DNA from 3 places in the Streptomyces sp. NPDC046881 genome. Region 1 is predicted to be linked to each of the others. Evidence: riboswitches for the same ligand, from Rfam matches in the RefSeq annotation. Region 1 holds a riboswitch; each other region holds the start of a gene.
The links. A riboswitch is a leader RNA that binds a small molecule or an ion and turns the genes downstream of it on or off. The one in region 1 is predicted to bind S-adenosylmethionine.
Positions count from the first base shown of each region.

Region 2: it holds a riboswitch for S-adenosylmethionine, as region 1 does, so the genes downstream of both, ABZ923_RS18105 (amino acid ABC transporter permease) here and ABZ923_RS23130 (aminotransferase class V-fold PLP-dependent enzyme) in region 1, are expected to answer to the same signal.
Region 3: it holds a riboswitch for S-adenosylmethionine, as region 1 does, so the genes downstream of both, thrC (threonine synthase) here and ABZ923_RS23130 (aminotransferase class V-fold PLP-dependent enzyme) in region 1, are expected to answer to the same signal.

Region 1 covers NZ_JBEYXJ010000049.1:49,560-54,479, forward strand. Annotated here, with positions in the region: gene ABZ923_RS23125 (serine/threonine-protein kinase) at 1-2,091, opposite strand, end outside; gene ABZ923_RS23130 (aminotransferase class V-fold PLP-dependent enzyme) at 2,144-3,505, opposite strand; SAM riboswitch class IV at 3,634-3,750, opposite strand; gene trpD (anthranilate phosphoribosyltransferase) at 3,825-4,889, opposite strand.
Region 2 covers NZ_JBEYXJ010000033.1:17,035-21,954, forward strand. Annotated here, with positions in the region: gene ABZ923_RS18100 (amino acid ABC transporter ATP-binding protein) at 1-201, opposite strand, end outside; gene ABZ923_RS18105 (amino acid ABC transporter permease) at 198-1,181, opposite strand; SAM riboswitch class IV at 1,536-1,646, opposite strand; gene ABZ923_RS18110 (glutathione S-transferase C-terminal domain-containing protein) at 1,724-2,611, opposite strand; gene ABZ923_RS18115 (putative leader peptide) at 2,692-2,814, opposite strand; gene ABZ923_RS18120 (FAD-binding oxidoreductase) at 2,955-4,115, shown strand; gene ABZ923_RS18125 ((2Fe-2S)-binding protein) at 4,112-4,414, shown strand; gene ABZ923_RS18130 (FAD-dependent oxidoreductase) at 4,407-4,920, shown strand, end outside.
Region 3 covers NZ_JBEYXJ010000084.1:2,513-7,432, reverse strand. Annotated here, with positions in the region: gene otsB (trehalose-phosphatase) at 1-478, shown strand, start outside; gene ABZ923_RS30225 (trehalose-6-phosphate synthase) at 466-1,905, opposite strand; gene ABZ923_RS30220 (glucosyl-3-phosphoglycerate synthase) at 1,991-2,935, opposite strand; SAM riboswitch class I at 3,091-3,233, shown strand; gene thrC (threonine synthase) at 3,251-4,534, shown strand; gene ABZ923_RS30210 (ubiquitin-like small modifier protein 1) at 4,531-4,806, shown strand.

The sequences.
Region 1 (4,920 bases):
GGCCGTGTCCCAGCGCCGCCCGCCGTTCAGGTCCAGCGCCCACACCCGGTCGCCCGCGCGGGCGTACACGGTGTCGCCGGCCACCACCGCCCGGGGCTCGGCCGTGCTCCCCTGGATGTCGTGCGCCCAGGCCCGGGTGCCGTCGGCCGCCCGTACGGCGTACACCGTGCCCTGTTCCGTGCCGACGGCCAGCACCCGGTTGCCCGCCGTCAGGGGCCCGGCGTCGGCGTCCCTGCGCCACAGGCGCCGGCCGTCCGAGACGCGGAAGCCCTGGCGTTCGGGGCCGGAGTGCGTGATCAGGGTGGTGCCGGCGAGGGCGAGGACCGTGACGTCGGTGCCGCCGGCCACCCGCCACTTCCGCGTCCCGTCCCGCGCGTCCAGCGCCAGCAGCTCGTCGCCGTAGCTGCCCGTGTAGATCACCCCGCCCGCGACCAGGGGGGTGCCGGTGGGACCGGCCGGGGTCCTGAAGGTCCAGTTCTCGCTGCCGTCGGAGGCGTAGCTGCGCAGTGCGCCCGCGTCCGTGCCGCCGGTGGAGACGAGCACGTTCGTACCGAGCAGGACCGGGACGGCGTAGCCCTCGTCGCCGAGGGTGCGGGTCCACAGCGGGCTGCCGGACGGGCTCACCGCGGTCAGCCGGCGCACGTCGTCGCCGTGCAGGCCCACCACGCAGTACACGGCGTCCCGGGTGGCCACGGGGGTGGAGACGTCGTCGCCGAGCCGGACCTTCCAGCGCCGCGAGCCGTCCCGGGAGATCGCGTGCAGCACACCGCCGGAGGTGCCGGCGTAGACGACGGAACCGTCCGGGGAGAGCGCGCAGCAGGCGCCGTCCAGGCCGCCGATCCCGCCGAGGTCGTAACTCCAGCGCAGCACCGCGGACCGGGCGGAGGCCCCGGTCTCCGCCTCGCCGGGGGCGGAGCCCTCGGGCGACCGGTAGCTGCCGCCCAGGCTCTCGGTCCTGAACCCCCACTGCAGCAGCCAGCCACCGGCCCCGGCACCGGCCGCGGCGACGGCGCCCCCGGCGAGGACCTTCAGCAGACGCCGCCGCCCGGGGGCGACGGGGCCCAGGCGGCGCACGGGGGTGGTGGGGGTGACGGGGGCCGCGGGGGCTACGGTCGCAGTGCCGGAGGCGGGGGCGGGGGCGGGGGCCGGGACCGGGACCGGGACCGGGGCGGGCAGGTCGGGGGCCAGGTACTCCACGCCGCTGGGGCGGTCGTCGCAGGCCGGGCCCGGCTTCGCCGCGGGGCCGTACCAGTCCGGGCGGACGGCGGCGCGCAGGGTGTCCGGGGTGAAGCCCGCCTCGGCCAGCACCTCCCCCGGTTCCGGCCGCTCCAGCGCGTCCTCGGCCAGACAGGCCGCCACCAGCGGGCGGATGTCGTCCGGGACGCCGGACAGGTCGACGTCGCGGGTCAGGATGCGCAGCAGGACCACCGAGTCCTGGCCCTCGCCGAACGGCTCCCGGCCCGCCGCCGCGTAGGCGAGGACCGCGCCGAGGGAGAAGACGTCGCTCGGCGGGCCGACCTGGCCGCCGTTGCGGATCTGCTCCGGCGAGACGTAGCCGACCGAGCCGACGACCGCGCCGGTGTGGGTCAGCGCGGTGGCCTCCAGGGCCCGTACGATCCCGAAGTCGATGACCCGGGGCCCGTCCGGGCCGAGCAGGATGTTGGACGGCTTCAGGTCGCGGTGGACCAGGCCCTTGGCATGGATCGCGGCCAGCGCCTCGCCGAGCGCTGCGGCGAGGATCCGGACCGCGGGCCCGGGCAGCGCGCCGTGGTCCAGGACGGCGTCCCGCAGGTTCGGTCCGGGCACGAACTCCGTGGCCATCCAGGGACGTTCGGCCTCGGTGTCGGCGTCCACGACCCGTGCGGTGTACGTGCCCGCGCCGCCGACGGTCTGGGCGGCGCGGACCTCGTGGCGGAAGCGGGCGCGGAAGGTGCGGTCCTCGGCGTGCTCGGCCCGTACGACCTTCACGGCGAGCCGGAGACCCGTGCGGGACTCGGCGAGGTACACCTCGCCCATGCCGCCGGCGCCCAGTCTGTGCAGGACGGTGTACGGGCCGATGTGGCGCGGGTCTGCTGCGCGCAGCGGCTGCACTCCGGGCTCCCCCTGTCCAACGAGTCGTCAGGGGGAGGTTATACGGCGCTCCTCACACCGCCGGTACGCAGCGGCCGTCTTCCGTGCGGTACTGCCACTTCGCGCCGTCCGTCACGAGTTCCCTGACGGCGTCGACGAAGCGCTCGACGTGCTCGTCGGGGGTGCCGGCGCCGAAGCTGACGCGGATGGCGTTGAGGGACTTCTCGCCGGGGGCGGCCTCGGGGGCGCCGCACTCGCCCTGGGTCTGCGGGTCGCTGCCGAGCAGGGTGCGGACCAGGGGGTGGGCGCAGAAGAGGCCGTCGCGGACGCCGATGCCGTACTCGGCGGAGAGGGCGGCGGCGAAGTGGGAGCTGTTCCAGCCCTCGACGACGAAGGAGATGACACCGACCCGCGGGGCGTCGTCGCCGAAGAGGGAGAGGACGCGCACCCCGGGGACCTCGGCGAGGCCCGCGCGGACGGTGCGGACGAGGTGCTGTTCGCGCGCGACGAGGGTGTCCCAGCCGGCCTCGGTGAGGGCCTTGCAGGCGGAGGCGACGGCGTAGGCGCCGATGACGTTCGGGGAGCCGGCCTCGTGGCGGGCCGCGGTCCGGTGCCACTCGACGGCCACGCCGCCGTCCTCGCGCCGGGTCACCTTGCGGCTGGCGCCGCCGCCCGCGAGGTACGGCTCGGCCTCCTGGAGCCAGTCGGCGCGGCCGGCCAGGACGCCGGTGCCGAAGGGGGCGTACAGCTTGTGGCCGGAGAAGGCGACCCAGTCGACGTCGAGGTCCGTGACGGACACCGGGTGGTGGGGGGCCAGCTGGGCGGCGTCCAGGACGATCCGGGCACCGTGGGCGTGCGCGGCGGCGGCCAGTTCGCGCACCGGCCACAGCTCGCCGGTGACGTTGGAGGCGCCGGTGACGCAGACCAGGGCCGGGCCGTGCGGGTCGCGGCCGGCGAGGGCCCGCTCCAGGGTCTCGACCGCCTGCCGCGGGGTGCGCGGGGCGTCGAGGTAGGTGACCCGCGCGTTCTGCCAGGGCAGCAGGGAGGCGTGGTGCTCGGTCTCGAAGACGAAGACCTGGCAGCCGGCGGGGATCGCGCGGGCCAGGAGGTTGAGGGAGTCGGTGGTCGAGCGGGTGAAGACCACCTGGTCGGCCGGGCGGCAGTCGAGGAACTCGGCGACCGTCCTGCGGGCGTTCTCGAACAGGTCCGTGGAGAGCTGGGAGAGGTAGCCGGCACCGCGGTGGACGCTGCCGTAGTACGGGGCGTACGCGGCGACGTCGTCCCAGACGCGCTGGAGGGCGGGGGCACTGGCCGCGTAGTCCAGCGCGGCGTAGGCGACCTCGCCGCCGGTGACCAGCGGGACGGTGACATCACGCCCCAGAACGGGCAGAGGGGTGCAAACGGACTGGTCGGCGGCAGCGGTGAAGACAGACATGGCGGAACTCCCGTGAGAGGAAGGCGAAGAAGAGAAGAAGGGTGTGCGGAGGCGGGGCTCTGCGGCCCTAACGCATTCGCTTGCTCACGGAAGACTCCTCGACGACCAGGATCCCTGGATGCGTGAGGGATCCGCGCTTGCCGGGGACCTTGCTGTCCACGGCCTGGTCTTCACCCGGGGCACCCCGCCACGGACGGAGGGTTGCCGGACAGTCGGCCGGGGCCTCATGACTGTCACTCATGACCTGGTACAGGAACCTACGCGAGGTGATCGCCGCCCCGCAACCCGTGTCCGGATCGCGGGACGACGTCCTATGGCCCTAGGCGTTGCTGGCGGCCACCCAGCGGTCCAGGGTGCGCTTGGCCGCGCCCGAGTCGATGGACTCGGCGGCCTTGGCCATGCCGGCCCGGAGCTGCTCCGCCAGCGGTGCGTCGGTCGGCGTGAGCGCGACGAGCGCCGCGGCGGAGTTCAGCAGCACCGCGTCCCGTACGGCCCCCGTCTCGCCGTCGAGCAGACGGCGGGCGACCTCCGCGTTGTACGACGCGTCCGCGCCGCGCAGGGCCTCCACGGGGACGAGGTCGATGCCGACGTCCCTCGGGTCGAAGGTCTCCTCGGTGACCTTGCCGTCCCGGACGACCCACACCCGCGAGGTGGCGGTCGTGGTCAGCTCGTCCAGGCCGTCGTCGCCGCGGAAGACCAGCGAGGAGTTGCCGCGCTCGGCGAGGACGCCGGCCACCACCGGGGCCATCCGCCGATCGGCCACGCCGACGGCCTGGGCCCTGACCCTCGCCGGATTGGTCAGCGGACCCAGCACGTTGAAGGTCGTACGGATGCCCAACTGGCCGCGGGCGGCGGCCACATGACGCAGGGCCGGGTGGAACTTGACCGCGAAGCAGAAGGTGATCCCGGCCTCCTCGGCGACCTGCGGGACCCGCTCCAGCGGCAGGTTCAGATTGACGCCCAGCTTCTCCAGCACGTCCGACGCGCCCGACGCGGAGGACGCGGCCCGGTTGCCGTGCTTGACGACCTTCGCACCGGTGCCGGCGACGACGATCGAGGACATCGTGGAGATGTTCACCGTCTTGGCGCCGTCGCCGCCGGTGCCGACGATGTCGACGGTCCGGCCCGGTACCTCGATGACGTTCGCGTGCTCGTACATCGCGCGGACGAGCCCGGTGATCTCCTCCACCGTCTCGCCCTTGGCCCGCAGGGCCACGGCGAATCCCGCGATCTGCGCGTCGGTGGCCTCCCCGCGCATGATCCGGTCCATCGCCCATGCCGTGGCGTCCGCGCTCAGGTCACGGCCCTCCAGCAGGGCGTTCAGCACCTCGGGCCAGGAACGGCCCGCCGCGGTGTCGCCTCCAGCGGGGGTCACAGCGCTCATCAGCCGCTCCTGGTGTCGTGCACAGCATCGG
Region 2 (4,920 bases), on a different contig from region 1:
CTCGGGCTTCTCCAGGTGGTTGACCACCCTGAGCAGCGTGGACTTGCCGGAACCGGACGGTCCGATGATCACCGTGACCTCGCCGGGGCGGACGGTCAGGTCGATGCCGTCGAGGACGCGGTGGGCGCCGTACCACTTGTGGACGCCGCGGACCTCGAGTGCGGCGGGTGCGGGCTTCGCGAGCACGGGTGCGGTGGTCATACGGCGGCCTCCCTGCGCAGCCGGGCGCGCAGCCCGGCCAGGCCGGCCCGGGCTTTCTGCAGCGGCGTCGGCGGCAGGGTGCGCGTGGCGCCCCGGGCGTAGTACCGCTCGACGTAGAACTGGACGACGGACACGGCGCTGGTCAGGATCAGGTACCAGACGGTGGCGACCATCAGCAGCGGCACGACGTCACCGGGATAGGTGCTGCCCATCGACTGCACGGCGCCGAACAGGTCGAGCAAGGACACGTAGAACACCAGGGACGTGCTCTTGATGAGGCCGATCAGCTGGTTGACGTAGTTCGGGGTGATGGACCGCAGGGCCTGCGGGAAGACGATCCGGCGGAACTGGTAGCCCTTGGGCAGGCCGAGCGCGGCGGCCGCCTCGTGCTGCCCCTGGTCGACGGAGAGGATGCCGCCGCGGACCACTTCGGCCGCGTACGCCGCCTCGTTGAGGCTGAGCCCGATGACGGCGATCGTCATGTCGGTGGCCAGCCGCGACTCGTCGAAGGTGACGAAGGCGGGGCCGAAGGGCACCCCGAGGCTCAGCGTCTTGTACAGGGCGCTGAAGTTGTACAGGAAGATCAGCACCACGATCAGCGGTACGGAACGGAACAGCCAGGTGTAGGTCCAGCTGACCGCGCGCAGCACCGGGCTTCCGGAGAGCCGGGCTACGGCCAGCAGGATCCCGCCGAGGAGGCCCAGCACCGCGCTGAGCGCGGCGACTTCGAGGGTGACGAGGAGGCCGTCGAGGACGGTCGGGCGCAGGAACCAGTAGCGGAAGCGGTCCCACTGGTAGAAGGGGTTGGTGACCAGTCCGTGCAGGATCTGCGCGACGAGCACGAGGACGACGGCGGTGACCATCCACCGGCCGGGCCGGCGCAGCGGCTGGACCCGCTGGGCGGTGAGGTGTTCTGACGGGGTGTCGGCTTGTACCGGCGGCTCGGCTGTCGAGACGGCGGCGCCTGGGGGTTCGCTCATGGCGGGCTCCGGCGGAGTCGGACACCCCGGGGCCGCGCACGGGCGGGCGTGTGCCGCGTCGGCACGGGGGCACGAGGCGGCGCACGGGCGAGCGCGGAACCGGGGGCTGGGCGGGCAACGGCACACCGGGCGGTGGGTGTGCGGCGGGAACGCGGGGGCTGGGAGGAGGCGTCAGCCCCGACAGCGGGCAGAGCCCGGTGCGGTACACAGTGCGCTGTTCACGCGGAGCAGATCGACGGCCCGGTCGGCGACGAGGAGACCGGCGTACGACGGTACGCAGCCCTGGGGGCGGCTCGCGGCCGTCCTGGGAGCTGCGTACATGGCGTCACCTGTCACTGTTCCGGGCCCCGTGGGGCCTCGCGCTTACCGAAAACGTCGTCCGGTCCGGTCGTCACCTGGGGCACCCCACCGCGATGCGAGGGTTGCCGGTCAGCGAGCCAGGGCTTGGCGCTGACGCTCATGACCGTTCTGAGCCGTAAGTAAGGCAGTTGCCCGTTCGAATGTCAACGGCCGTCCGCCACATGGACATCGGGAGGCCGCTCTCACCTGCGAGAAGCGTCTGGGGCGTCCGCGGCGTGGCCCGCCCAGTCCAGGATCTGGACGGCTGCTCCGGCGGCCTCCAGGCCCTGGCAGCGGCCGTGGTGGCGGCGGGCGATGCCGTCGAGGTCGAGGTGGCGGCCGAACGCGGGACGCGCGGCCAGGCGGCGGGCGTAGGCCCACAGGGCGCGGTGGCCGGCGATGCGGTGCACCGCGGAGGCGTCGAGGTGGCAGCGGTGGACGGTGTCGAGCTGCACCAGGGTCACCCACAGTTCGACGTCGGCGGCGGTGAGCCGGTCGTCGGCCAGGTACTCCTCCGCGTCCAGCCGTCGTTCCAGCCGGCCCAGGGTGTCGAGCAGCGTGTCGAGGGCGGCGGCCCGCTCGGCCGGGTCGGCGCCGGCCCGGCCGGCGCGCTGCGCGGCCTCCTCGATGCCCGCGGCGCACATCCGCTCGACGGCCTCGATCACGGACTCCAGCCCGGAGGGGTACAGGCGGGCCCGGTCCTGCGGCCCGAACCGGTCCAGGTCGCGCAGGATGTCGGGGGTGTGGGTGCTGACGATGCGTCCGGACCAGTCGTCGCTCAGCACGGGCGCGAGCGCGGGGCCCGTGTAGTGGTGGGCGCTGGCCTCGTACAGCGGGCGCAGCGCCGAGTGACCGCCGCCGGGACAGTCCGGGACGGGCGGCAGGAGGGTGACCGGACAGCTCGCGTCCAGGCCGAGCAGGCTGTGGCCGACGGCGAGGCGCAGCCCGTCGGGGCAGGCGGTGGACAGATGGAGCCGGTAGCGGTGCGGCACGGCGTAGTGGCCGCTGCGCGCGTCCTGGCCGATCCGCTCCCGGAAGAGGGGCGCGGTGCGGCGGGGGGACGGGACGGCGGCGAGCGGAGCGATGGACATGGGTCTCCCCGGGTGGTGGGCGTGCGGAGGGGCGCGCCGGCGCGGACGCGGCCGGCCGGTGAGGGCGGGTGGGGCCCGGCTCAGCGGTGGCGGCTGATCGCGCTGCAGACGCGCTGCAGGTCGATGTGGCGGCGGGAGGTGAGCAGGGGGGCGCGCAACGGCGTCCGGCCCGTGGAGCCGGTACCCGTCCGGAGGCGCGTCATGATTCCCTACCTGTTCACTAGGATTCCCTCCCTGGAGTGTCAATCCGGCTCCGTACGACGTCAAGGGGGCGTCCACGCCTGGGAATCGGGGACCGCGCCGGGGACTCCTCAGGCGGAGAAACATGTGACATAGTACTGGCGTGACGAAGCGACTGACCTGCGATGTCGTGGTCGTCGGGGCCGGAGTAGTGGGCGCGGCCTGCGCGCTGTACGCCGCACGGGCCGGACTCGACGTACGGCTGGTGGACCGGGGCCCGGTGTCCGGCGGCACCACCGGCGCCGGCGAGGGCAACCTGCTCGTCTCCGACAAGGAACCGGGTCCGGAACTCGGACTCGCCCTGCTGTCGGCCCGGTTGTGGGCCGAGCTCGCCGAGGAGCACGGCGCCGCTCTCGAGTACGAGCCCAAGGGCGGCCTCGTGGTCGCCCCGACGCCCGGGACCCTGGCCGCGCTCCGGGAGTTCGCGGCGGGACAGGCCGGCGCCGGCGTCACCGCCGTACCGGTCGACGCCCGTCAACTGGCCGAGCTGGAACCGCACCTGGCGCCCGGCATGACCGGCGGGGTGCACTACCCGCAGGACGCGCAGGTCATGCCCGCGCTGGCCGCCGCCCACCTGGCCCGCGCGTCCGGCGCCGCCCTGCACACCGGCCGGACCGTGACCGGCGTGCTGCGCACGGCAGGCGGCACGGTGTACGGCGTCCGCACCGACCGGGGCGACATCCACGCCCCGGCGGTGGTGAACGCGGCCGGCACCTGGGGCGGCGAGGTCGCGGCGCTGGCCGGCGTCCGGCTGCCGGTGCTCCCGCGACGCGGCTTCGTGCTCGTCACCGAGCCGCTGCCGCGGATGGTGCGGCACAAGGTGTACGCCGCGGACTACGTGGCCGACGTGGCCAGCGACTCGGCCGCGCTGCGCACCTCGCCGGTCGTGGAGGGCACGGCCGCCGGTCCGGTGCTGATCGGCGCCACCCGCGAACGGGTGGGCTTCGACCGCTCGCTGTCGCTGCCCGCGGTACGGGCGCTGGCGGCCGGGGCGATCGGGCTGTTCCCGTTCCTGGAGCGGGTCCGCGCCCTGCGGACGTACGCGGGCTTCCGGCCGTACCTGCCCGACCACCTGCCGGCCGTCGGCGCCGACCCGCGGGCGCCCGGCCTGTTCCACGCCTGCGGGCACGAGGGCGCGGGCATCGGACTCGCGCCCGGCACCGGGTGGTTGGTCGCACAGGCGATCACCGGCAAGGCGCCCGGACTGGATCCCACACCGTTCCGGCCGGAGCGGTTCCACACCGAGGGAGGCGACGTCCGGTGAATCCGCTGGAGAAGACCCGCGCCCGGCCGGGCGCGGCCTGCACCGTCACCTTCGACGGCCGGCCCCTGACGGCGCTGCCGGGCCAGACGGTCGCGGCGGCCCTGTGGGCGGCGGGCGTGACGGCCTGGCGCAGCACGCGCGGCACCGGCCGGCCCCGCGGGGTGTTCTGCGGGATCGGGGTGTGCTTCGACTGCCTGGTGACCGTCAACGGCCGCCCCGGCCAACGGGCTTGTCTGGTGCCGGTGCGCCCGGGGGACGAGATCCGCACACAGGAGGGGACGGGCCGGGACGATGACTGAACGACCGCGACTCGCCGTCGTCGGCGCGGGCCCGGCCGGCCTCGCCGGGGCACTGGCGGCGGCCGCACGAGGCGTCCGGGTGCTGCTGGTCGACGCGGCCGAGCAGGCCGGCGGCCAGTTCTACCGGCAGCCCGCCCCCGCCCTCGGCGCCCGCCGGCCGCAGGCCCTGCACCACCAGTGGCGCACCTGGGAGCGGCTTCGGGACGCCCTGGACCGGCACCGCGAGGCCGGCCGTGTCACGCACCTGACCGACCATCACGTGTGGTGCGTGGAGCGGGACTCCGCCTCCGGAACGTTCTGTGTGCACGCCCTGCTCGGCCCCGCGCAGGAGGAGGGCGTCACCGTCCGCGCCGACGCCGTCCTGCTCGCCACCGGCGGGTACGAACAGGTGCTGCCCTTCCCGGGCTGGACACTGCCCGGGGTCGTCACGGCCGGCGGCGCGCAGGCCATGCTCAAGGGCGGCCTGGTGCTGCCCGGCCGGACGGCCGTGGTCGCCGGGACCGGGC
Region 3 (4,920 bases), on a different contig from region 1:
GGCCGCCGTCCGCGCCGAGCTGCCCCGCCTGCTGGAGCGCGTAGGCGCCGGCGAGGGCATCTTGATCGAGGAGAAGGGCCGGGCCCTCGCGGTGCACACCCGCCGTGCCGCCGACCCGCAGGCCGCCCTCGAGTCCCTGCGCGGCCCCCTCTCCGACCTCGCCACCCGGCACGGCCTGATCGTCGAACCCGGCCGCCTGGTCCTGGAACTGCGCCCCCCGGGCATGGACAAGGGCGTGGCCCTCCTGGGCCACGCCCGCGCCATCGGTGCCGGATGCGTCGTCTACGCCGGCGACGACCTCGGCGACCTCCCGGCCTTCGCCGCCGTCGACAAGCTCCGCACCAACGGCGTCCCCGGCCTGCTGGTCTGCAGCGGCAGCGCCGAGGTCACCGAGCTGGCGGAACGCGCCGACCTGGTGGTGAACGGCCCGGAGGGCGTCGTGGAGCTGCTCGGGGCGCTCGCCGCTCAGCTCGGCTGACCGGTCAGCGCGCCCAGCTGGTCCAGGAACCACCGGGTCGGCGGCAGCGCGGTCGCGGCGGCGGCCAGCCGCTTGGAGCGTTCGGCGCGCTCGGCCCTCGGCAGGGTCAGCGCCTCGTGCAGGGCCCGGGCCGTGCCCGCGATGTCGTACGGGTTCACCGTGAACGCGTCCTCGCCCAGCTCCTCGTACGCCCCGGCCTCCCGTGACAGCACCAGCGCGCAGCCCTGGTCGGAGACGACCGGGACCTCCTTGGCGACGAGGTTCATGCCGTCCCGGATGGGGTTCACGAGGGCCACGTCGGCCAGCCGGTACGCGGCCAGGGAGCGCGCGAAGTCGTCCTTCACGTGCAGCTCGACGGGGGTCCAGCCCGCGGTGCCGTACCGCTCGTTGATCTCCTCCGCGACCCGCTGCACCTCGGCCGTGTACTCCCGGTACACGGCGAGGTCCTGCCGGGACGGGTAGGCGAACGCCACGTGGACGACCTTCTCCCGCCACTCGGGGTGGTCCGCCAGCAGCTGCTCGTACGCCAGCAGGCCGCGCACGATGTTCTTGGACAGCTCGGTGCGATCCACCCGGACGATCGTCTTCCGGTCCGGTCCGATCTCCTTCCGCAGCGCCGCCATCCGCTCGTCCACGTCCGGCTCGTGCGCCCGCTTGCGCAGGAAGTCCGCGTCCGCGCCCAGCCCGTGCACCCCGATCTCGGTACCGGACGGGATGCCGGGCCCGAGCACCGCGTGACAGCAGTCGGTGAACGCGTCCGCCCACCGCCGGGTGAGGAACGCCGCCCGGTCCGCGCCCAGGATGCCGCCGAGCAGCTCGGCCGCGATGTCGTCGGGAAGCAGCCGGAAGTAGTCCGGCGGCGCCCACGGGGTGTGCGAGAAGTGGCCGATGCGCAGGTCGGGACGGAGCTGGCGGAGCATGCGGGGGGCGAGGGCCAGGTGGTAGTCCTGGATCAGCACCGCCGCGCCCTCGGCCGCCTCCTCGGCCAGCGCCTCGGCGAACGCCCGGTTGTACGCCTGGTACGAGCCCCACTGCCGCCGGAACTCCGCGTCGAAGACCGGCTCCAGCGGGGTCTGGTACAGCATGTGGTGGACGAACCAGAGCACCGAGTTGGCGATGCCGTTGTACGCCTCGGCGTGCACGCTCGCGTCGATGTCGAGCATCCGCACCCGCTGCCCGCCGGTCTCCTCGGCCGGCAGCAGTCCGCCGTCCGCGCGCCGCACGGCCGCCCGGTCGCCTTCGCCGAGCGCGGCGCACACCCACACCGAGCCCGCGTCCGAGCCGATGGCGGACAGTCCCGAGACCAGCCCGCCACCACCCCGTCTGGCGTGCAGCGAGCCGTCCTCGCCCACCTGGTAGGAGACCGGGCCGCGGTTCGACGCGACCAGCACATGAGCCTTTTCAGCGGGAGCACGCGTGGAAGCCATACGCCTCAACCTAGCCCGGCCCGGAAACGCTCAAACGTACGCTCCGCCCGGCGGGGGCCGGGGCGGGGGACCGTATACGGGGAGTTCACGCCACCTTCCGCTCGGCGTACTCCGCGATCTCCACCATGGGCGGCCGCTCCTCGGTGTCCACCGAGTAGGTCCGCGGCTCGAACCCGTCCTCGCCCCGCTCGAACTGCGTGAGCGAGGGCCGGACGAGGTGGCCGCGCGCGAGCCGCAGCTGAGCCGTGCGGTAGATCGCCGCCGCCATCCGGCCGAGGGCCTGCCCGTCCTGGTGCCGGTGCTTGCGCACCCCCAGGTCGACCTGGGCCAGCGCGTCCAGGCCGACCAGGTGCAGCGCGTCGACCAGCATGCCCAGCTCCACGCCGTAGCCCACCGGGAACGGCAGCTGTTCCAGCAGGGAGCGGCGGGCCGCGTACTCGCCGCCCAGCGGCTGCACGAACCCGGCCAGCTGCGGCCAGTGCATGTTCAGCAGCGGACGGGCCATGAGTTCGGTGACCCGGCCGCCCTGCCCGGAGGCACCGGCGAGCGGGCGGTCGTACATGCCCTTGACCAGGTCGACGTCCGGTTCGGTGAGCAGCGGGCCGACGATCCCGGTGACGAAGTCGGAGGAGAACTCCCGCAGGTCCGCGTCGACGAAGCAGACGATGTCCCCGCCGGTCACCAGCAGCGAGCGCCACAGCACCTCGCCCTTGCCGGGGACGGCGGGTATGCGGGGCAGGATGTCGTCGCGGTGGACGACCCGGGCGCCCGCGCGCGCGGCGACCTCGGCGGTGCGGTCGGTGGAACCGGAGTCGACGACCACGATCTCGTCCACGAGCGGCACCTGCTCCACGAGGTCGTGCCGGACGACCGCGACGATGTCGCCGACCGTCTCCTCCTCGTTGAGCGCGGGCAGCACGACGCTGATCGTCTGGCCCGTGCGCTGCTTGGCCGCCACGACCTGGTGCAGCGGTCGGTCGGCCACGGACCAGGAGCGGGTGCTCAGCCAGCGCTCGACTTCTTCCAGCACGGTCGGCGGCTCCTCACTGTCACGACCACACGTCACCGTGTGATCCATCTCGCGGTTCGGACGACTATCTCAACTGTCCTGGCCGTCGGTTACAGTCTTGAACAACGCCGATGACCATCGCATGTCGGGGGTCGCGGGCGTCCACAACCGAATACCGCTCATCCAGAGGGGCAGAGGGACACGGCCCGATGAAGCCCCGGCAACCCTCCAGTCGGCTCTCGTCCTCGTAGCGAGGCTCCCGGCTAGGGAAGGTGCCAAATCCGTCTCACGGCGAGATGCGTCGTGAGGAAGATGAGGAGAAAGGGCCTCGCCTCCATGGCTGTGCAGACAGTTGCCACCTCCAGCGACACCACCGTCGACCTCGGTCCCGCCGCCGCCCTGAGCTGTCGCGAGTGCGGTCACCGCGTCCCGCTCGGTCCGGTCTTCGCCTGTGAGGAGTGCTTCGGCCCGCTCGAGATCGCCTACGACTTCTCCGCCTACGACACCGAGGAACTGCGCCGGCGCATCGAGGCCGGCCCCGCGAACATCTGGCGGTACGCGCCGCTGCTGCCCGTCCCGGCGGACGTCACCGACAAGCCCAACCTCAACCCCGGCTGGACCAAGCTCGTCGAGGCCGACAACCTGGCGCGCGAGCTGGGCGTGACCGGCGGCCTGTTCGTGAAGGACGACTCCGGGAACCCGACCCACTCCTTCAAGGACCGGGTCGTCGCCCAGGCCCTGGAGGCCGCCCGCGCCTTCGGCTTCACCACGCTCTCCTGCTCCTCCACCGGCAACCTGGCCGGCGCCGTCGGCGCCGCCGCCGCCCGGGCCGGCTTCCGCTCCTGCGTGTTCATCCCGCACGACCTGGAGCAGGGCAAGGTCGTCATGGCCGCGGTCTACGGCGGCGAACTGGTCGGCATCGAGGGCAACTACGACGACGTGAACCGCTTCTGCTCGGAGCTGATCGGCGACCCGGCCGGCGAGGGCTGGGGCTTCGTCAACGTCAACCTGCGGCCGTACTACGCGGAGGGCTCCAAGACCCTGGCGTACGAGATCTGCGAGCAGCTCGGCTGGCGGCTGCCCGACCAGATCGTGGTCCCGATCGCCTCCGGCTCCCAGCTCACGAAGATCGACAAGGGTCTCCAGGAGCTGATCAAGCTGGGTCTGGTGGAGGACAGGCCGTACAAGATCTTCGGTGCGCAGGCCGAGGGCTGCTCGCCGGTGTCCACCGCCTTCAAGGCCGGCCACGACGTGGTCCGCCCGCAGAAGCCGAACACCATCGCCAAGTCCCTGGCCATCGGCAACCCGGCCGACGGGCCGTACGTCCTGGACATCGCGCGCCGTACCGGCGGTGTGGTGGAGGACGTGACGGACGCGGAGATCGTGGACGCGATCAAGCTGCTCGCCCGCACGGAGGGCATCTTCGCGGAGACCGCCGGCGGCGTGACCGTGGGCGTGACGCGCAAGCTGATCGAGAGCGGCCGGCTGGACCCGGCCCTCACGACCGTCGTGCTCAACACGGGCGACGGCCTCAAGACCCTGGACGCGGTGGCCGGGACCGGCCTCACCGCCACCATCCGCCCGACCCTGGACTCCTTCCGAGAGGCTGGCCTCGCATGAGCGTGACCGTTCGCATCCCCACCATCCTGCGCACCTACACCGGCGGGCAGGCCGAGGTCGCCGCCGAGGGGGCGACGCTCGGCGAGGTCATCGCCGATCTGGAGAAGAGCCACACCGGGATCGCCGCCCGCGTCCTGGACGACCAGGGCAAGCTGCGCCGCTTCGTCAACGTGTACGTCAACGACGACGACGTCCGGTTCGAGCAGGGCTTGGACACGGCGACCCCGGACGGCGCCGGTGTCTCCATCATCCCGGCGGTCGCAGGCGGCTGAACGGCCCGCAATTACCATCGGTAACACCGGTTACCGATTGTTCATCGGATTGCCCCCTCCGTAAGAGAAGCGGAGGGGGCAATTCTGCGTGATTGAGCGCGGTAAGGTTGGGGA